Regions from separate parts of the Kitasatospora sp. NPDC048296 genome, predicted to be linked through region 1. Evidence: predicted binding sites of a transcription regulator. Region 1 holds the regulator's gene; the other holds the start of a gene.
What was found. Region 1 encodes HrcA, which represses chaperone genes, less so after heat shock. Its sites were predicted from a motif close to TTNGCACTCNGNNNNNCNGAGTGCNAA; they were not measured.

Region 1 (5,823 bases):
CTCATCGGACTGCTGTAGCGGACGGTCTGCCGGGCCGCCAGGTGAGTTCACTCCTCCATGCCCGGAGCGCCCCAGAGGGGAAACCAGCGGGACAGGTCAGGCTCGATACGAAGGTCGTTCTTGAGCATGTTGGAGATCTCGATCTCCAGAGCGTTGTTCCGCTTCTCCTGCCCACGCTGTTTGCACACCGGGTAGAAGGTGCCGCGCTTGTAGAGGTAGACCAGGGCCAGCGACTGCCCCTCGCCGTTGCGGAAGCAGACCAGCGAGCAGAGCAGCTGCGGCCCGAAGCCGTTCGCCTCCAGCTCGCTGTTGACCGCGTGCAGGTCGTTCACCAGCTCCGGCAGCTCCTCGGGCTGGTGCCGGGCGAGCAGCCAGGAGTAGCCGTAGCCGTCCTTGGAGGCCTCCACCGGTACGCCGCCGCGCTCGGTGTCGGCGTCCAGCAGTGCCCGGACCTGCTGCTCGACCTGGACGAAGGCCGCGCCCTCGACGGCTGCGAAGCAGACCGAGCCGAGCCCGGTGGGGAGGAACCCGGCCCCGGCCTCCAGGGTGAGCGCGGCGGACGGCACGCCGAACAGCTGGTCGAGGTCGGGTTTGACGGGCTTGCTGCGGCCGAACAGGGCGTCCAGGAATCCCACGGTGGTCCTTTCCTCAACGGGAATCAGCGGCCGAGCTGCTCGGAGATCTTCGCCAGCTGCGCCAGCCGCTTCTCCAGCGTCGGGTGGGTGGAGAGCAGCTGGGAGGCGGTCTCCCGGGCGCTCAGCGCGGGGGCGAAGTAGAAGGCGTTGTACGGCTGCGACTTGCGCAGGTCCTCGGTGGGGATGGCCGCGATCTGCCCGGTCACCTTGGTCAGGGCCGAGGCCAGGGCGCTGGGCCGGCCGGTGAGCTGGGCGGCGGCCCGGTCGGCGGCCAGCTCGCGGTAGCGGGAGAGCAGCCGGGTGAGCAGGAAGCTGATCGCGTAGACGACCATCGACACCAGGGGGATGACCAGCGCCGCGATGGCCGTGTTCTGGTCGTTGTTGTTGCGCCCGCCGCCCATGAACCCGCCGTACACGGCGATCCGGGTCATCGCCCCGGCGAGCACGCCGAGGAAGCCGGCGATGGTCATCACCGCGACGTCCCGGTGGGCGACGTGCGACAACTCGTGCGCCAGGACGCCTTCCAGCTCCTCGGGTTCGAGCCGGCGCAGCAGGCCGGTGGTGACGCAGACCACGGCGTTCTGCGGGTTGCGGCCGGTGGCGAAGGCGTTCGGCATGTCGTTGTCGGCGACCGCCACACGCGGCTTGGGCATGTCGGCCAGGGCGCAGAGCCGGTCGATGGTGCCGTGCAGCTGGGGGTACTGCTCCTCGGTCACCTCGCGGGCGCCCATCGCCCGTTCGGTGATCTTGTCGCTGAACCAGAACTGGGCCACGAACAGCCCGCCGGAGATCAGCACGATCAGCGGCCAGGCCCCGCGCAGCAGCGCGATCAGCAGGCCCGTGAAACCGACGTACAGCAGCCCGATCACGAACATCGTCGCGACCATGCGGCTGGTCAGGCCGCGATCGGGCGCGAAACGGGTGTGCTGGCCCGAGCTCGACATCTCTTGCTCCTCCGTTCGCCGTCGCTTTCGATGCTGCCACCCGGACGGCCCCAGGGCACCACCCCCGCGCCGCGAGTTGCGGCGGAAGGGGCCGTGCCCTGGGACTGCGGGCAGGATCACTCCGGCCGGGCCGTTCCTGGGACAGGACCCGGGCCTTACACTGGCAGGTACGGTTTTGGCACTCGTGTGCGCAGAGTGCCAGGGTCGGGGTCCTCCCGGAGCGGCCCGCAGCATCACAGACGGACAACGTGCGAAGACGGAGGTGCGTGCCCATGGCCGGTGAGGTCCGCCAGCTGGACGACCGCAAGCTCGCCGTTCTGCGTGCCATCGTCCAGGACTACGTGGGCACCGAGGAGCCGGTCGGCTCCAAGGCCCTCGTGGAGCGGCACAACCTCGGAGTCTCCCCGGCGACCGTGCGCAACGACATGGCGGCGCTGGAGGAGGAGGGCTACATCCACCAGCCGCACACCAGCGCCGGGCGCATCCCCACCGACAAGGGCTACCGGCTGTTCGTCGACAAGCTCGCCGAGATCAAGCCGATGAGCGCCCCGGAGCGCCGGGCGATCCGGCACTTCCTGGACGGCGCCGTCGACCTGGACGACGTGGTCGCCCGCACGGTGCGGCTGCTCGCCCAGCTGACCCGGCAGGTCGCCGTGGTGCAGTACCCCTCGCTGACCCGCTCCACCGTCCGGCACATCGAGCTGGTGGCGCTGGCCCCGGCGAAGGTGATGCTGGTCCTGATCACCAACACCGGCCGGGTCGAGCAGCGGATGGTCGACTGCCCGGGCACGGTCGGCGAGACGGTCCTGGCGGACCTGCGGGCGCGGATCAACGTCCGGGCCGCCGGCCAGCGGCTGCCGGACGTCCCGGGGCTGCTGGAGGAGCTGCCGGCCACGTTCGAGCAGATCGACCGGCCGACGGTCAGTACGGTCCTGGCGACCCTGTTCGAGGCGCTGGCCGAGCAGAACGAGGAGCGCATCATGCTGGCCGGCACGGCCAACCTGACGCGTTTCGGCCACGACTTCCCGCTCACCATCCAGCCGGTGCTGGAGGCCCTGGAGGAGCAGGTCGTCCTGCTCCGCCTCCTGGGTGAGACCGGGGACGCCGGGATGACGGTCCGGATCGGGCGGGAGATTGCGTACGAAGGGCTGAATTCCACCTCGGTGGTGTCGGTCGGCTACGGTTCGGGCGACGAGAGCGTGGCCAAACTCGGTGTGATCGGTCCGACCCGGATGGACTACCCGGGCACAATGGGGGCGGTGCGGGCGGTGGCACGGTACGTGGGTCAGATCCTGGCTGAGTCGTAGCAAGCAACCGCCGTCAGAATTCTGACGGCGGCGTCCAGTCGCACTACTACAGGCGGAACAAGCGGAGCATTTGGTGGCCACGGACTACTACGCGGTACTCGGCGTCCGACGGGATGCGGGGCAGGACGAGATCAAGAAGGCGTTCCGGCGCCTGGCACGCGAACTGCACCCGGACGTCAACCCGGACCCGAAGACGCAGGAGCGGTTCAAGGAGATCAACGCCGCTTACGAGGTGCTCTCCGATCCGCAGAAGCGCCAGGTCTACGACCTCGGCGGCGACCCGCTCTCACCGGGCGGCGGCGGCGCGGGCGGCTTCGGCGCCGGCGCGGCGGGCTTCGGCTTCTCCGACATCATGGACGCCTTCTTCGGCGCCGCGGCCGGCCAGCGCGGCCCACGCTCGCGCACCCGCCGCGGCCAGGACGCCATGATCCGGCTGGAGATCACCCTGGAGGAGGCCGCCTTCGGCACCACCAAGGAACTCCAGGTCGACACCGCCGTCACCTGCACCACCTGCAGCGGCGAGGGCGCGGCCCCCGGCACCTCCGCGCAGACCTGCGACATGTGCCGCGGCAAGGGCGAGGTCTCCCAGGTCACCCGCTCCTTCCTGGGGCAGGTCATGACCTCCCGCCCCTGCCCGCAGTGCCAGGGCTTCGGCACCGTCGTGCCGACCCCGTGCCCCGAGTGCGCCGGCGACGGCCGGGTCCGCGCCCGCCGCACCCTGACCGTCAAGATCCCGGCCGGTGTCGACAACGGCACCCGGATCCAGCTGGCCGGCGAGGGCGAGGTCGGCCCCGGCGGCGGCCCGGCCGGCGACCTGTACGTCGAGATCGCCGAGACCACCCACAACGTCTTCCAGCGGCGCGGGGACGACCTGCACTGCACCGTCACCATCCCGATGACGGCCGCCGCGCTCGGCACCCAGGTGCCGCTGCAGACCCTGGACGGGCTGGAGGAGGTCGACATCCGGCCCGGCACCCAGTCCGGCCAGTCGATCCCGCTGCACGGCCGGGGCATCACCCACCTGCGCGGGGGCGGCCGGGGCGACCTGATAGTGCACGTCGAGGTGCAGACGCCCACCAAGCTCGACGCCGAGCAGGAGGAGCTGCTGCGCCGGCTCGCCGTACTGCGCGGCGAGGAGCGCCCGTCCGGCCAGTTCGCGCCGGGCCAGCAGGGCCTGTTCTCGCGCCTGAAGGACGCCTTCAACGGCCGGTAGTCGTCCGGGAAGGGGTGCCGGGGGCAGCTCCCCGGCACCTCTTTCGCGTTTCCGTTCCATTCCTGGAGGTTCCCTCTCATGACCGCGCCCGTCTTCGTCGTCGAGACCGAGCGGATCGCCGCCGCCGCGCCCGGGGCGCTGGTGCGCCTGGACGGGGCGGAGGGGCGGCACGCGGCCGCGGTGAAGCGGCTGGCGGCCGGTGAGGCGGTGACCCTGGCGGACGGGCTGGGGCTCGGGGTGGACGGGACGGTCGCCGAGGTGTTCGGCAAGGACGCGATCGACGTCACGGTGGCCGCCGTGCGCCGGGAGCCGGAGCCGGCGCCGCGGATCGTCGTCGTCCAGGCGCTGCCCAAGGGCGACCGCGGCGAGCTGGCCGTGGAGACCATGACCGAGGTCGGCGTGGACGTGGTGGTCCCCTGGACGGCCTCGCGCTGCATCACCCAGTGGAAGGGCGAACGCGGAGCCAAGGCGCTCGCCAAGTGGCGGGCCACCGCCCGGGAGGCGGGCAAGCAGTCCCGCCGGCTGCGCTTCCCCGAGGTGCGCGAGCCGATGACCACCCGGCAGCTGGCCCCGCTGCTGGCGCAGGCCGCCTTCGCCGCCGTGCTGCACGAGGAGGGTGCCGAGCCGCTGGCGCACGCCGCGCTGCCCGGGGCGGGGGACATCGTGCTGGTGGTCGGCCCGGAGGGAGGGGTCTCCCCGGAGGAGCTGGCCGCCTTCGCGGAGGCGGGCGCGAAGCCGTACCGGCTGGGCCCGTCGGTGCTACGCACCTCCACCGCAGGGGTGGCCGCCGGGGCGCTGCTGCTGGGGCGCACCGGCCGCTGGTCGTAACCCCCGCACGTCCTCGGGGACTTGCCGAAAACGGAGCGGCTCGTACCCGTACCTGCCTACGCTGGCCGGGTGACGGACTCCCTGAGTACCTCTGCGGGCGCCTATCCGCGCCATCCCCATCTGCACGGTGACCTGGTCACCTTCGTCGCCGAGGACGACGTCTGGCTGGCCCCGCTGGACGGCGGGCGGGCCTGGCGACTGACGGCCGATCACCTGCCGGTGCACCACCCCCGGTTCTCGCCGGACGGGCGGCACATCGCCTTCTCCTCCACCCGGGACGGCGCCCCCGAGGTGCACGTGGTGCCGGTGGACGGCGGGCCGTCCCGGCGGCTGACGTACTGGGGCAACGCCGAGACCCGGGTGCAGGGCTGGACCGCCGACGGGCGTCCGATCGCCACCACCGGCGCGGGCGAGTCCGGCGTGCGGCGCTGCTGGGCGCACGCGGTGCCGCTGGACGGCGGTGAGCCGGTGCGGCTGCCGTACGGGCCGGTCGGCGGGCTCGCCTTCGAGCCGGACGGGGACCGCGTGCTGCTGGTCACCGTCAACAACCGCGAGCCGGCCTGGTGGAAGCGCTACCGGGGCGGCCGGGCCGGCAAGTTGTGGCTCGGGCAGGACGAATTCAGCCGCGTGCACGAGGAGTTGGACGGGCAGCTCGACTCCCCGCTGTGGGTGGCCGGTTCCCCGCATGGCAGTCGGATCGCCTTCCTGTCCGACCACGAGGGCGTCGGCGAGCTGTGGTCCAGCCGCCCGGACGGCTCCGACCTGCGCCGCCACACCGGTGACCCGGACGGCTTCTACGCCCGCAACGCCACCACCGACGGCACCAGGGTCGTCCTCCACCGGGCCGGCGACCTCTGGCTGCTGGACGACCTGGAAGGCGCCGAGCCGCGCCGCCT
Region 2 (5,823 bases), on a different contig from region 1:
TGACGGCCTGAAGACGCTGGACGCCGTCTCCGACGCCGGGATGACCGCCGTCATCCGCCCGACGCTGGAGTCCTTCCGCTCCGCCGGTCTCGCGTCCGCCTGAACCACCCCCACCCCCCGCTAGGAGAGCCATGAGCGCCAAAGTCCGCATCCCGACCATCCTGCGCACCTACACCGGCGGCGCGGCCGAGGTGACCGCCGAGGGGGCCAGCCTGGCCGAGGTCATCGCCGACCTGGAGCAGAACCACGCGGGCATTTCCGCCCGGATCCTGGACGACACCGGGAAGCTGCGCCGTTTCGTCAACGTGTACGTGAACGACGACGACGTGCGGTTCGCCGAGGGCCTGGCGACCGAGATCAAGGACGGCGCGAACGTCTCGATCATCCCGGCGGTGGCCGGCGGCTGCTGAGCCGTCGCATCCCGCTTCCCGGCCGCCCGTACGTACGGAATTCGACTCTCCGTATGTGCGGGCGACCGCTGGCATTTCGGCGGGAATATTTCCGGGTCAAGTCGGAGTAGAGTGTGGCTCTGCTGGGAACGGGGCTTCCCTTCCGGCTCGCGCGGTGCTTGGCCGGAGGTCGTCCGGTCACTGAGACCGGCTCGCGTCCCGGGCCGTGAAACATGTCAGGCGGATGTCAGAATTCCTGCGAGGGTTTGGGTAATTCGTCCGCTATGTCCGGCATGAAATGCCGATTTCACCCTGGTTTGTTCGTCCTTGTCTCTTGACGGGGCTATGGAATTCCTGGCGGTTGGCCCTGTTGCAGAGGGCGTCGGTCCGGATACATTCAGCGGCGGTCGGCGTAATCGACCGCCCATCGGAAGCCGTTCGGCTTTCTGTGCGGAGGATTGCGGCGTGCACGGCTGCGCCCAGGGGGGGTTCCCCGGGCCGGCCTTCAACCAGACCCGGGCCCGCGACCTGCGGGCACGTGAAGGGCCAGCACAGCACTAGGGGAGTTCGGAATGGCTCAGGGCACCGTCAAGTGGTTCAACGCGGAGAAGGGCTACGGCTTCATCGCGGTCGACGGTGGTGCGGACGTCTTCGTCCACTACAGCGCGATCCAGATGGACGGCTACCGCACCCTCGAGGAGGGCCAGCGGGTCGAGTTCGAGATCTCTCAGGGACAGAAGGGCCCGCAGGCGGACATGGTTCGCGCGGCGGTCTGACCCCTTCCGACTCCAGGAGCTCGGCGCGGCCCACCGCTGGTGGACCTCCTGCTTCTCGACGGGCCCGCACGACACGCGTCGTGCGGGCCCGTTCGCGTTCCCGTCCGTGCCCCGGTCCGCGCTCGCGGACGGGGCTCGACGGCGGCTCGCGGGTGGCCGATTGGGCTTGCACTCGACCACCCGGAGTGCTAATCATTGGCGTTAGCACTCACAGTGTGAGAGTGACAGCGGACCGGGTCGGTGAGGCCCCCGGGAGCGGTAGGGGAATGGACCTCCGCGCACCAGGGCCGTCCGTCGCGGGCACCCCTTGGTCCGAGCAGTCGACCGTGTCCCGGAGGACCACTTCTGATGGCCAAGATCATCGCCTTTGATGAGGAAGCTCGCCGCGGCCTTGAGCGTGGCATGAACCAGCTCGCCGACGCAGTGAAGGTCACGCTCGGCCCCAAGGGTCGCAACGTCGTGCTGGAGAAGAAGTGGGGCGCCCCCACGATCACCAACGACGGTGTCTCCATCGCCAAGGAGATCGAGCTCGAGGACCCGTACGAGAAGATCGGTGCGGAGCTCGTCAAGGAGGTCGCCAAGAAGACGGACGACGTCGCGGGTGACGGCACCACCACCGCCACCGTGCTGGCCCAGGCCCTGGTTCGCGAGGGTCTGCGCAACGTCGCCGCCGGCGCCAACCCGATGGCCCTGAAGCGCGGCATCGAGAAGGCCGTCGCCGCCGTCTCGGACCAGCTGCTGGCCCAGGCCAAGGACGTGGAGACCAAGGAGCAGATCGCCTCCACCGCCTCCATCTCCGCCGCTGACACCCAGATCGGCGAGCTCATCGCCGAGGCCATGGACAAGGTCGGCAAGGAAGGCGTCATCACCGTCGAGGAGAGCAACACCTTCGGTCTGGAGCTCGAGCTCACCGAGGGCATGCGCTTCGACAAGGGCTACATCTCCGCCTACTTCGCCACCGACCTGGAGCGCATGGAGGCGACCTTCGAGGACCCGTACATCCTCATCGCCAACTCCAAGATCGGCTCGGTCAAGGACCTGCTCCCGCTGCTGGAGAAGGTCATGCAGAGCGGCAAGCCGCTCGTCATCATCGCCGAGGACGTCGAGGGCGAGGCCCTGTCGACCCTGGTCGTGAACAAGATCCGCGGCACCTTCAAGTCCGTCGCCGTCAAGGCCCCGGGCTTCGGCGACCGCCGCAAGGCCATGCTCGGCGACATCGCCATCCTCACCGGTGGCACCGTGATCTCCGAGGAGGTCGGCCTCAAGCTGGAGAACGCCGGTATCGACCTGCTGGGCACCGCCCGCAAGGTGGTCATCACCAAGGACGAGACCACCATCGTCGACGGTGGCGGTGACAGCGAGCAGGTCGCCGGTCGCGTGAACCAGATCCGCGCCGAGATCGAGAACAGCGACTCGGACTACGACCGCGAGAAGCTCCAGGAGCGCCTCGCCAAGCTGGCCGGCGGCGTGGCCGTGATCAAGGCCGGCGCGGCCACCGAGGTGGAGCTCAAGGAGCGCAAGCACCGCATCGAGGACGCCGTCCGCAACGCCAAGGCCGCCGTCGAGGAGGGCATCGTCGCCGGTGGTGGCGTCGCCCTGCTGCAGGCCGGTGTCGCCTTCGACAAGCTGGAGCTGGACGGCGACGAGGCCACCGGTGCCAACATCGTCAAGGTCGCGCTGGAGGCCCCGATCAAGCAGATCGCGACCAACGCCGGCCTGGAGGGTGGCGTCGTGGTGGAGAAGGTGCGCAACCTCCCCGCCGGTCACGGCCTGAACGCCGCCACCAACGAGTACGTCGACCTGGTCGCCGCGGGCATCATCGACCCGGCCAAGGTCACCCGCTCGGCGCTGCAGAACGCCGCCTCCATCGCGGCGCTGTTCCTCACCACCGAGGCCGTCATCGCCGACAAGCCGGAGAAGGCCGCCGCGGCCGCCGGCGGCGGCATGCCGGGCGGTGACATGGACTTCTGATCCTGATCGCTTCGATCGGATCGGTTGGTTCCTCGTCCGCGTGGGCGGCTCCCTTCGGGGGCCGCCCACGCGGCGTTTTCGCGTATCGACGGAGAATGGACGGATGGCTGACATCGAGACCGCCCTGCACAACGCGCGGGCACTGATCCTGGCCGACCTCACCGCGCGGGACGTGGCGGACGCCGCCGTCGTCTCGCTGGTGGAGCAGGCCGTCACGCACCGTCGCTGGTGGCTGGAGCAGTGGCCGGACGGCACCGAGTACGTGCTCGGGCTGGTCGCCCAGGACGTCCAGGACGCGCTGCTGGAGGCGTACGGGCGGTGGCCGCTGTGCACCGACTGCGCGGCCGACGGGGACCCGCACGCGCTGAGCGTGGAGCCGGAGTTGGGGCCGGAGCCGCACTGGGTGTGCGGCAAGCACGGCTCGGTGGTGGCGCCGGTGGGGGAGCTGGTCTAGTTCCAACGCCGGTGATTTAAGTCCTGCCCGGTCCGGCGATCGTGACGATGACCGGAGTGGGTGGCGGCCAGTCGCGGTGTTCGGCCCGTTTGAGGGGCCAGTTGGACATCTTGCGTTTGATGACGCGCGGGCAGGATCGCTGACGTCGTTCGGGTAGGAGGCGTTCGCTGATCTCAGCCAGGGTGCGGGTCAGTGCGCGGGTGAGTCTGCCGGGGGGAAAGCGCCGCCTGGGCGGGGACCTGGCGGCGCACGACCCGCAGGCTGCGGGTGAAGGACAGGCGGTCGGGGTCCAGGCCCTCGTGAAGGGCGGCCTGGTGCATCAGCTGCCGGATGGCGTGATGGACCAGGAGGAGCCCGTAGATCTCCTGTTCCACGCCCCATGGGTACTTCGAGCGCAGGACGAGTCTGGGTCCGCGCTGGTGGGTCTTGATCTCGTCCAGCGTGGTCTCGATCTCCCATCGCTGGGCGTAGAGCGCGGCCAGCTCGCGGGCGGGTGCCTGTTCGGGGTCGAGGATGGTGGTGACCAGCCGGTAGACGGTCGCATCGCCGGTGTGGGCCAGGGTGTACTCGACGACCCGCACGGTCACCGGGTTGCGGCGGCTCTTTCGGTCCGGTTCGGCGTGGACGGTGCTGAGGTAGGAGCCGTCGTTCAGGACCCGGACCACGGGCAGGGCGGCGTTGGCGCGGACCCGCCACAGCAGGTCCGCGCCGCTCGCCCGGGCGGCCTGCCACAGCTCGAATCCGTAGAAGCCGCGGTCGGCCAGCAGCAGCATCCCCTCCCGCAGAAGGGGGAACAGCCGCCGGGACAACGACTGCTCACTGACCGACAGCGGGCCAATGGCGGCACCGAACATCGCGTGAGTGCCGCACTCGGCCAGCCCCACCACCCTGGCCTGCGGAAACGCACTGGCCCCACGCCCGGATACGTGCCGGCCGAAGAACTCGGTGTTGGCGTCGGTGTCCGCCAGGTCCAGGCAGGTACCGTCCACTGCCACCACACGCCACCGCCGGTACCAGGCGCCCGTCGTCTCGGGCACGGCCACCGGACGGCAGACCCGGGCGAACAGCGCCTTCAGCGGCTCGACGCCCAGCCGGCGGCGGGCCCGGCCGATCGCGGCGGTCGTGGGCACCCGCCACGACCGCCGCCCGTCCCCGAGTCCCTCGCCCAGCAGCCGGGCGACCTCCTCGTAGCCCTGCCCGAAGAACAGGCACATCGCCAGCACGAAGTACACGACCACCCGCGCCGGCAGCAGACGGCTGCGTTTCTCACCCCGCCCGGTCTCGGCGATCACCTCATCGACCAGACCCGGCGGAAACGCCTGGGTCAGCACCCCGATCGCGATCCGGTCCGATATCCGCTCACCCGCAGGCGACTTGACCTGCCCCACCCTCGCCACACCACACCCAACGAGACACCAGCCGCAAAGTCACTGGCATTGGGTCTAGTTCTCCAGCTGCTTGAGCTCGGCCGTCAGGTTGGTGCGGGCGGCCGCGGTGAAGCGCTCGCGGGCGGTGGGGGTGCGGTAGAGCGCCGGGAGCGCGAGGAGTTGGCGCAGCACGGCGGCCCGGCCCGCGCGGAAGTCCGGCTCCGGGACGAAGTCGTACTCCGCCCGGACGGCGGCCGCGTACGCCGCGTATGCCTCGGGGGAGCCGCCGAGGACGGCGAGGTCCGCGTCGCAGAGCACCTCGCCGTCGCGGTCGCCCGGGGCGGGGTCGTGGGTGACGGTGAGCAGGACGAGCCGTTCGACCTCGGCGACCCGCCCGGCGGGCAGGCCGGCGGCGGTCAGCGCGCGGACGGCCAGGGCGGCGCTGCGCTCCTCGTTCTCGGTGCGGTCGGGCCGGTAGACGGCGTCGTGGAACCAGGCGGCGAGCCGGACGGCGTCCGGGTCGGCGGCGTGCCCGGCGAGCTCGTCGACGTGCCGTAGGACCGCGCGCAGGTGCTCGGGGGTGTGGTAGCGGCGCTGCGGCTCCGACCAGCGGCGCAGCAGCTCCCGTCCGTACGGTTCGGGGTCGTCGGTGGCGCCGCAGTGGTGCAGCAGGGCGGTCCAGACGGGGAGCAGGTCCTCGGTCGCGGTGGGCATGCGGCCCATTCTGTCGGCTGGGTCGGGTGGACGGTATATGCCGGTCGACGATATATATAGACGTATGACAGAACGCTCCATGCAGGAGCCGACGCTGCTTCTGCTCACCGCGCTGGCCGACGCCCCGAGGCACGGCTACGCGCTCATCCAGG

Region 2: a site for HrcA is predicted at 1,331-1,357, ahead of groL (chaperonin GroEL). Genes of this name have one in related genera too.

Annotation. Positions count from the first base shown of each region.
Region 1 is NZ_JBICZB010000011.1:129,805-135,627, forward strand. Features, by position in the region: gene ACGF12_RS10085 (hypothetical protein) at 1-18, shown strand, start outside; gene ACGF12_RS10090 (hypothetical protein) at 48-635, opposite strand; gene htpX (zinc metalloprotease HtpX) at 659-1,579, opposite strand; gene hrcA (heat-inducible transcriptional repressor HrcA) at 1,852-2,886, shown strand; gene dnaJ (molecular chaperone DnaJ) at 2,960-4,099, shown strand; gene ACGF12_RS10110 (16S rRNA (uracil(1498)-N(3))-methyltransferase) at 4,178-4,927, shown strand; gene ACGF12_RS10115 (S41 family peptidase) at 4,997-5,823, shown strand, end outside.
Region 2 is NZ_JBICZB010000033.1:60,140-65,962, forward strand. Features, by position in the region: gene thrC (threonine synthase) at 1-103, shown strand, start outside; gene ACGF12_RS20725 (MoaD/ThiS family protein) at 132-410, shown strand; gene ACGF12_RS20730 (cold-shock protein) at 962-1,165, shown strand; gene groL (chaperonin GroEL) at 1,514-3,136, shown strand; gene ACGF12_RS20740 (hypothetical protein) at 3,240-3,590, shown strand; gene ACGF12_RS20745 (IS4 family transposase) at 3,764-4,987, opposite strand; gene ACGF12_RS20750 (hypothetical protein) at 5,033-5,671, opposite strand; gene ACGF12_RS20755 (PadR family transcriptional regulator) at 5,736-5,823, shown strand, end outside.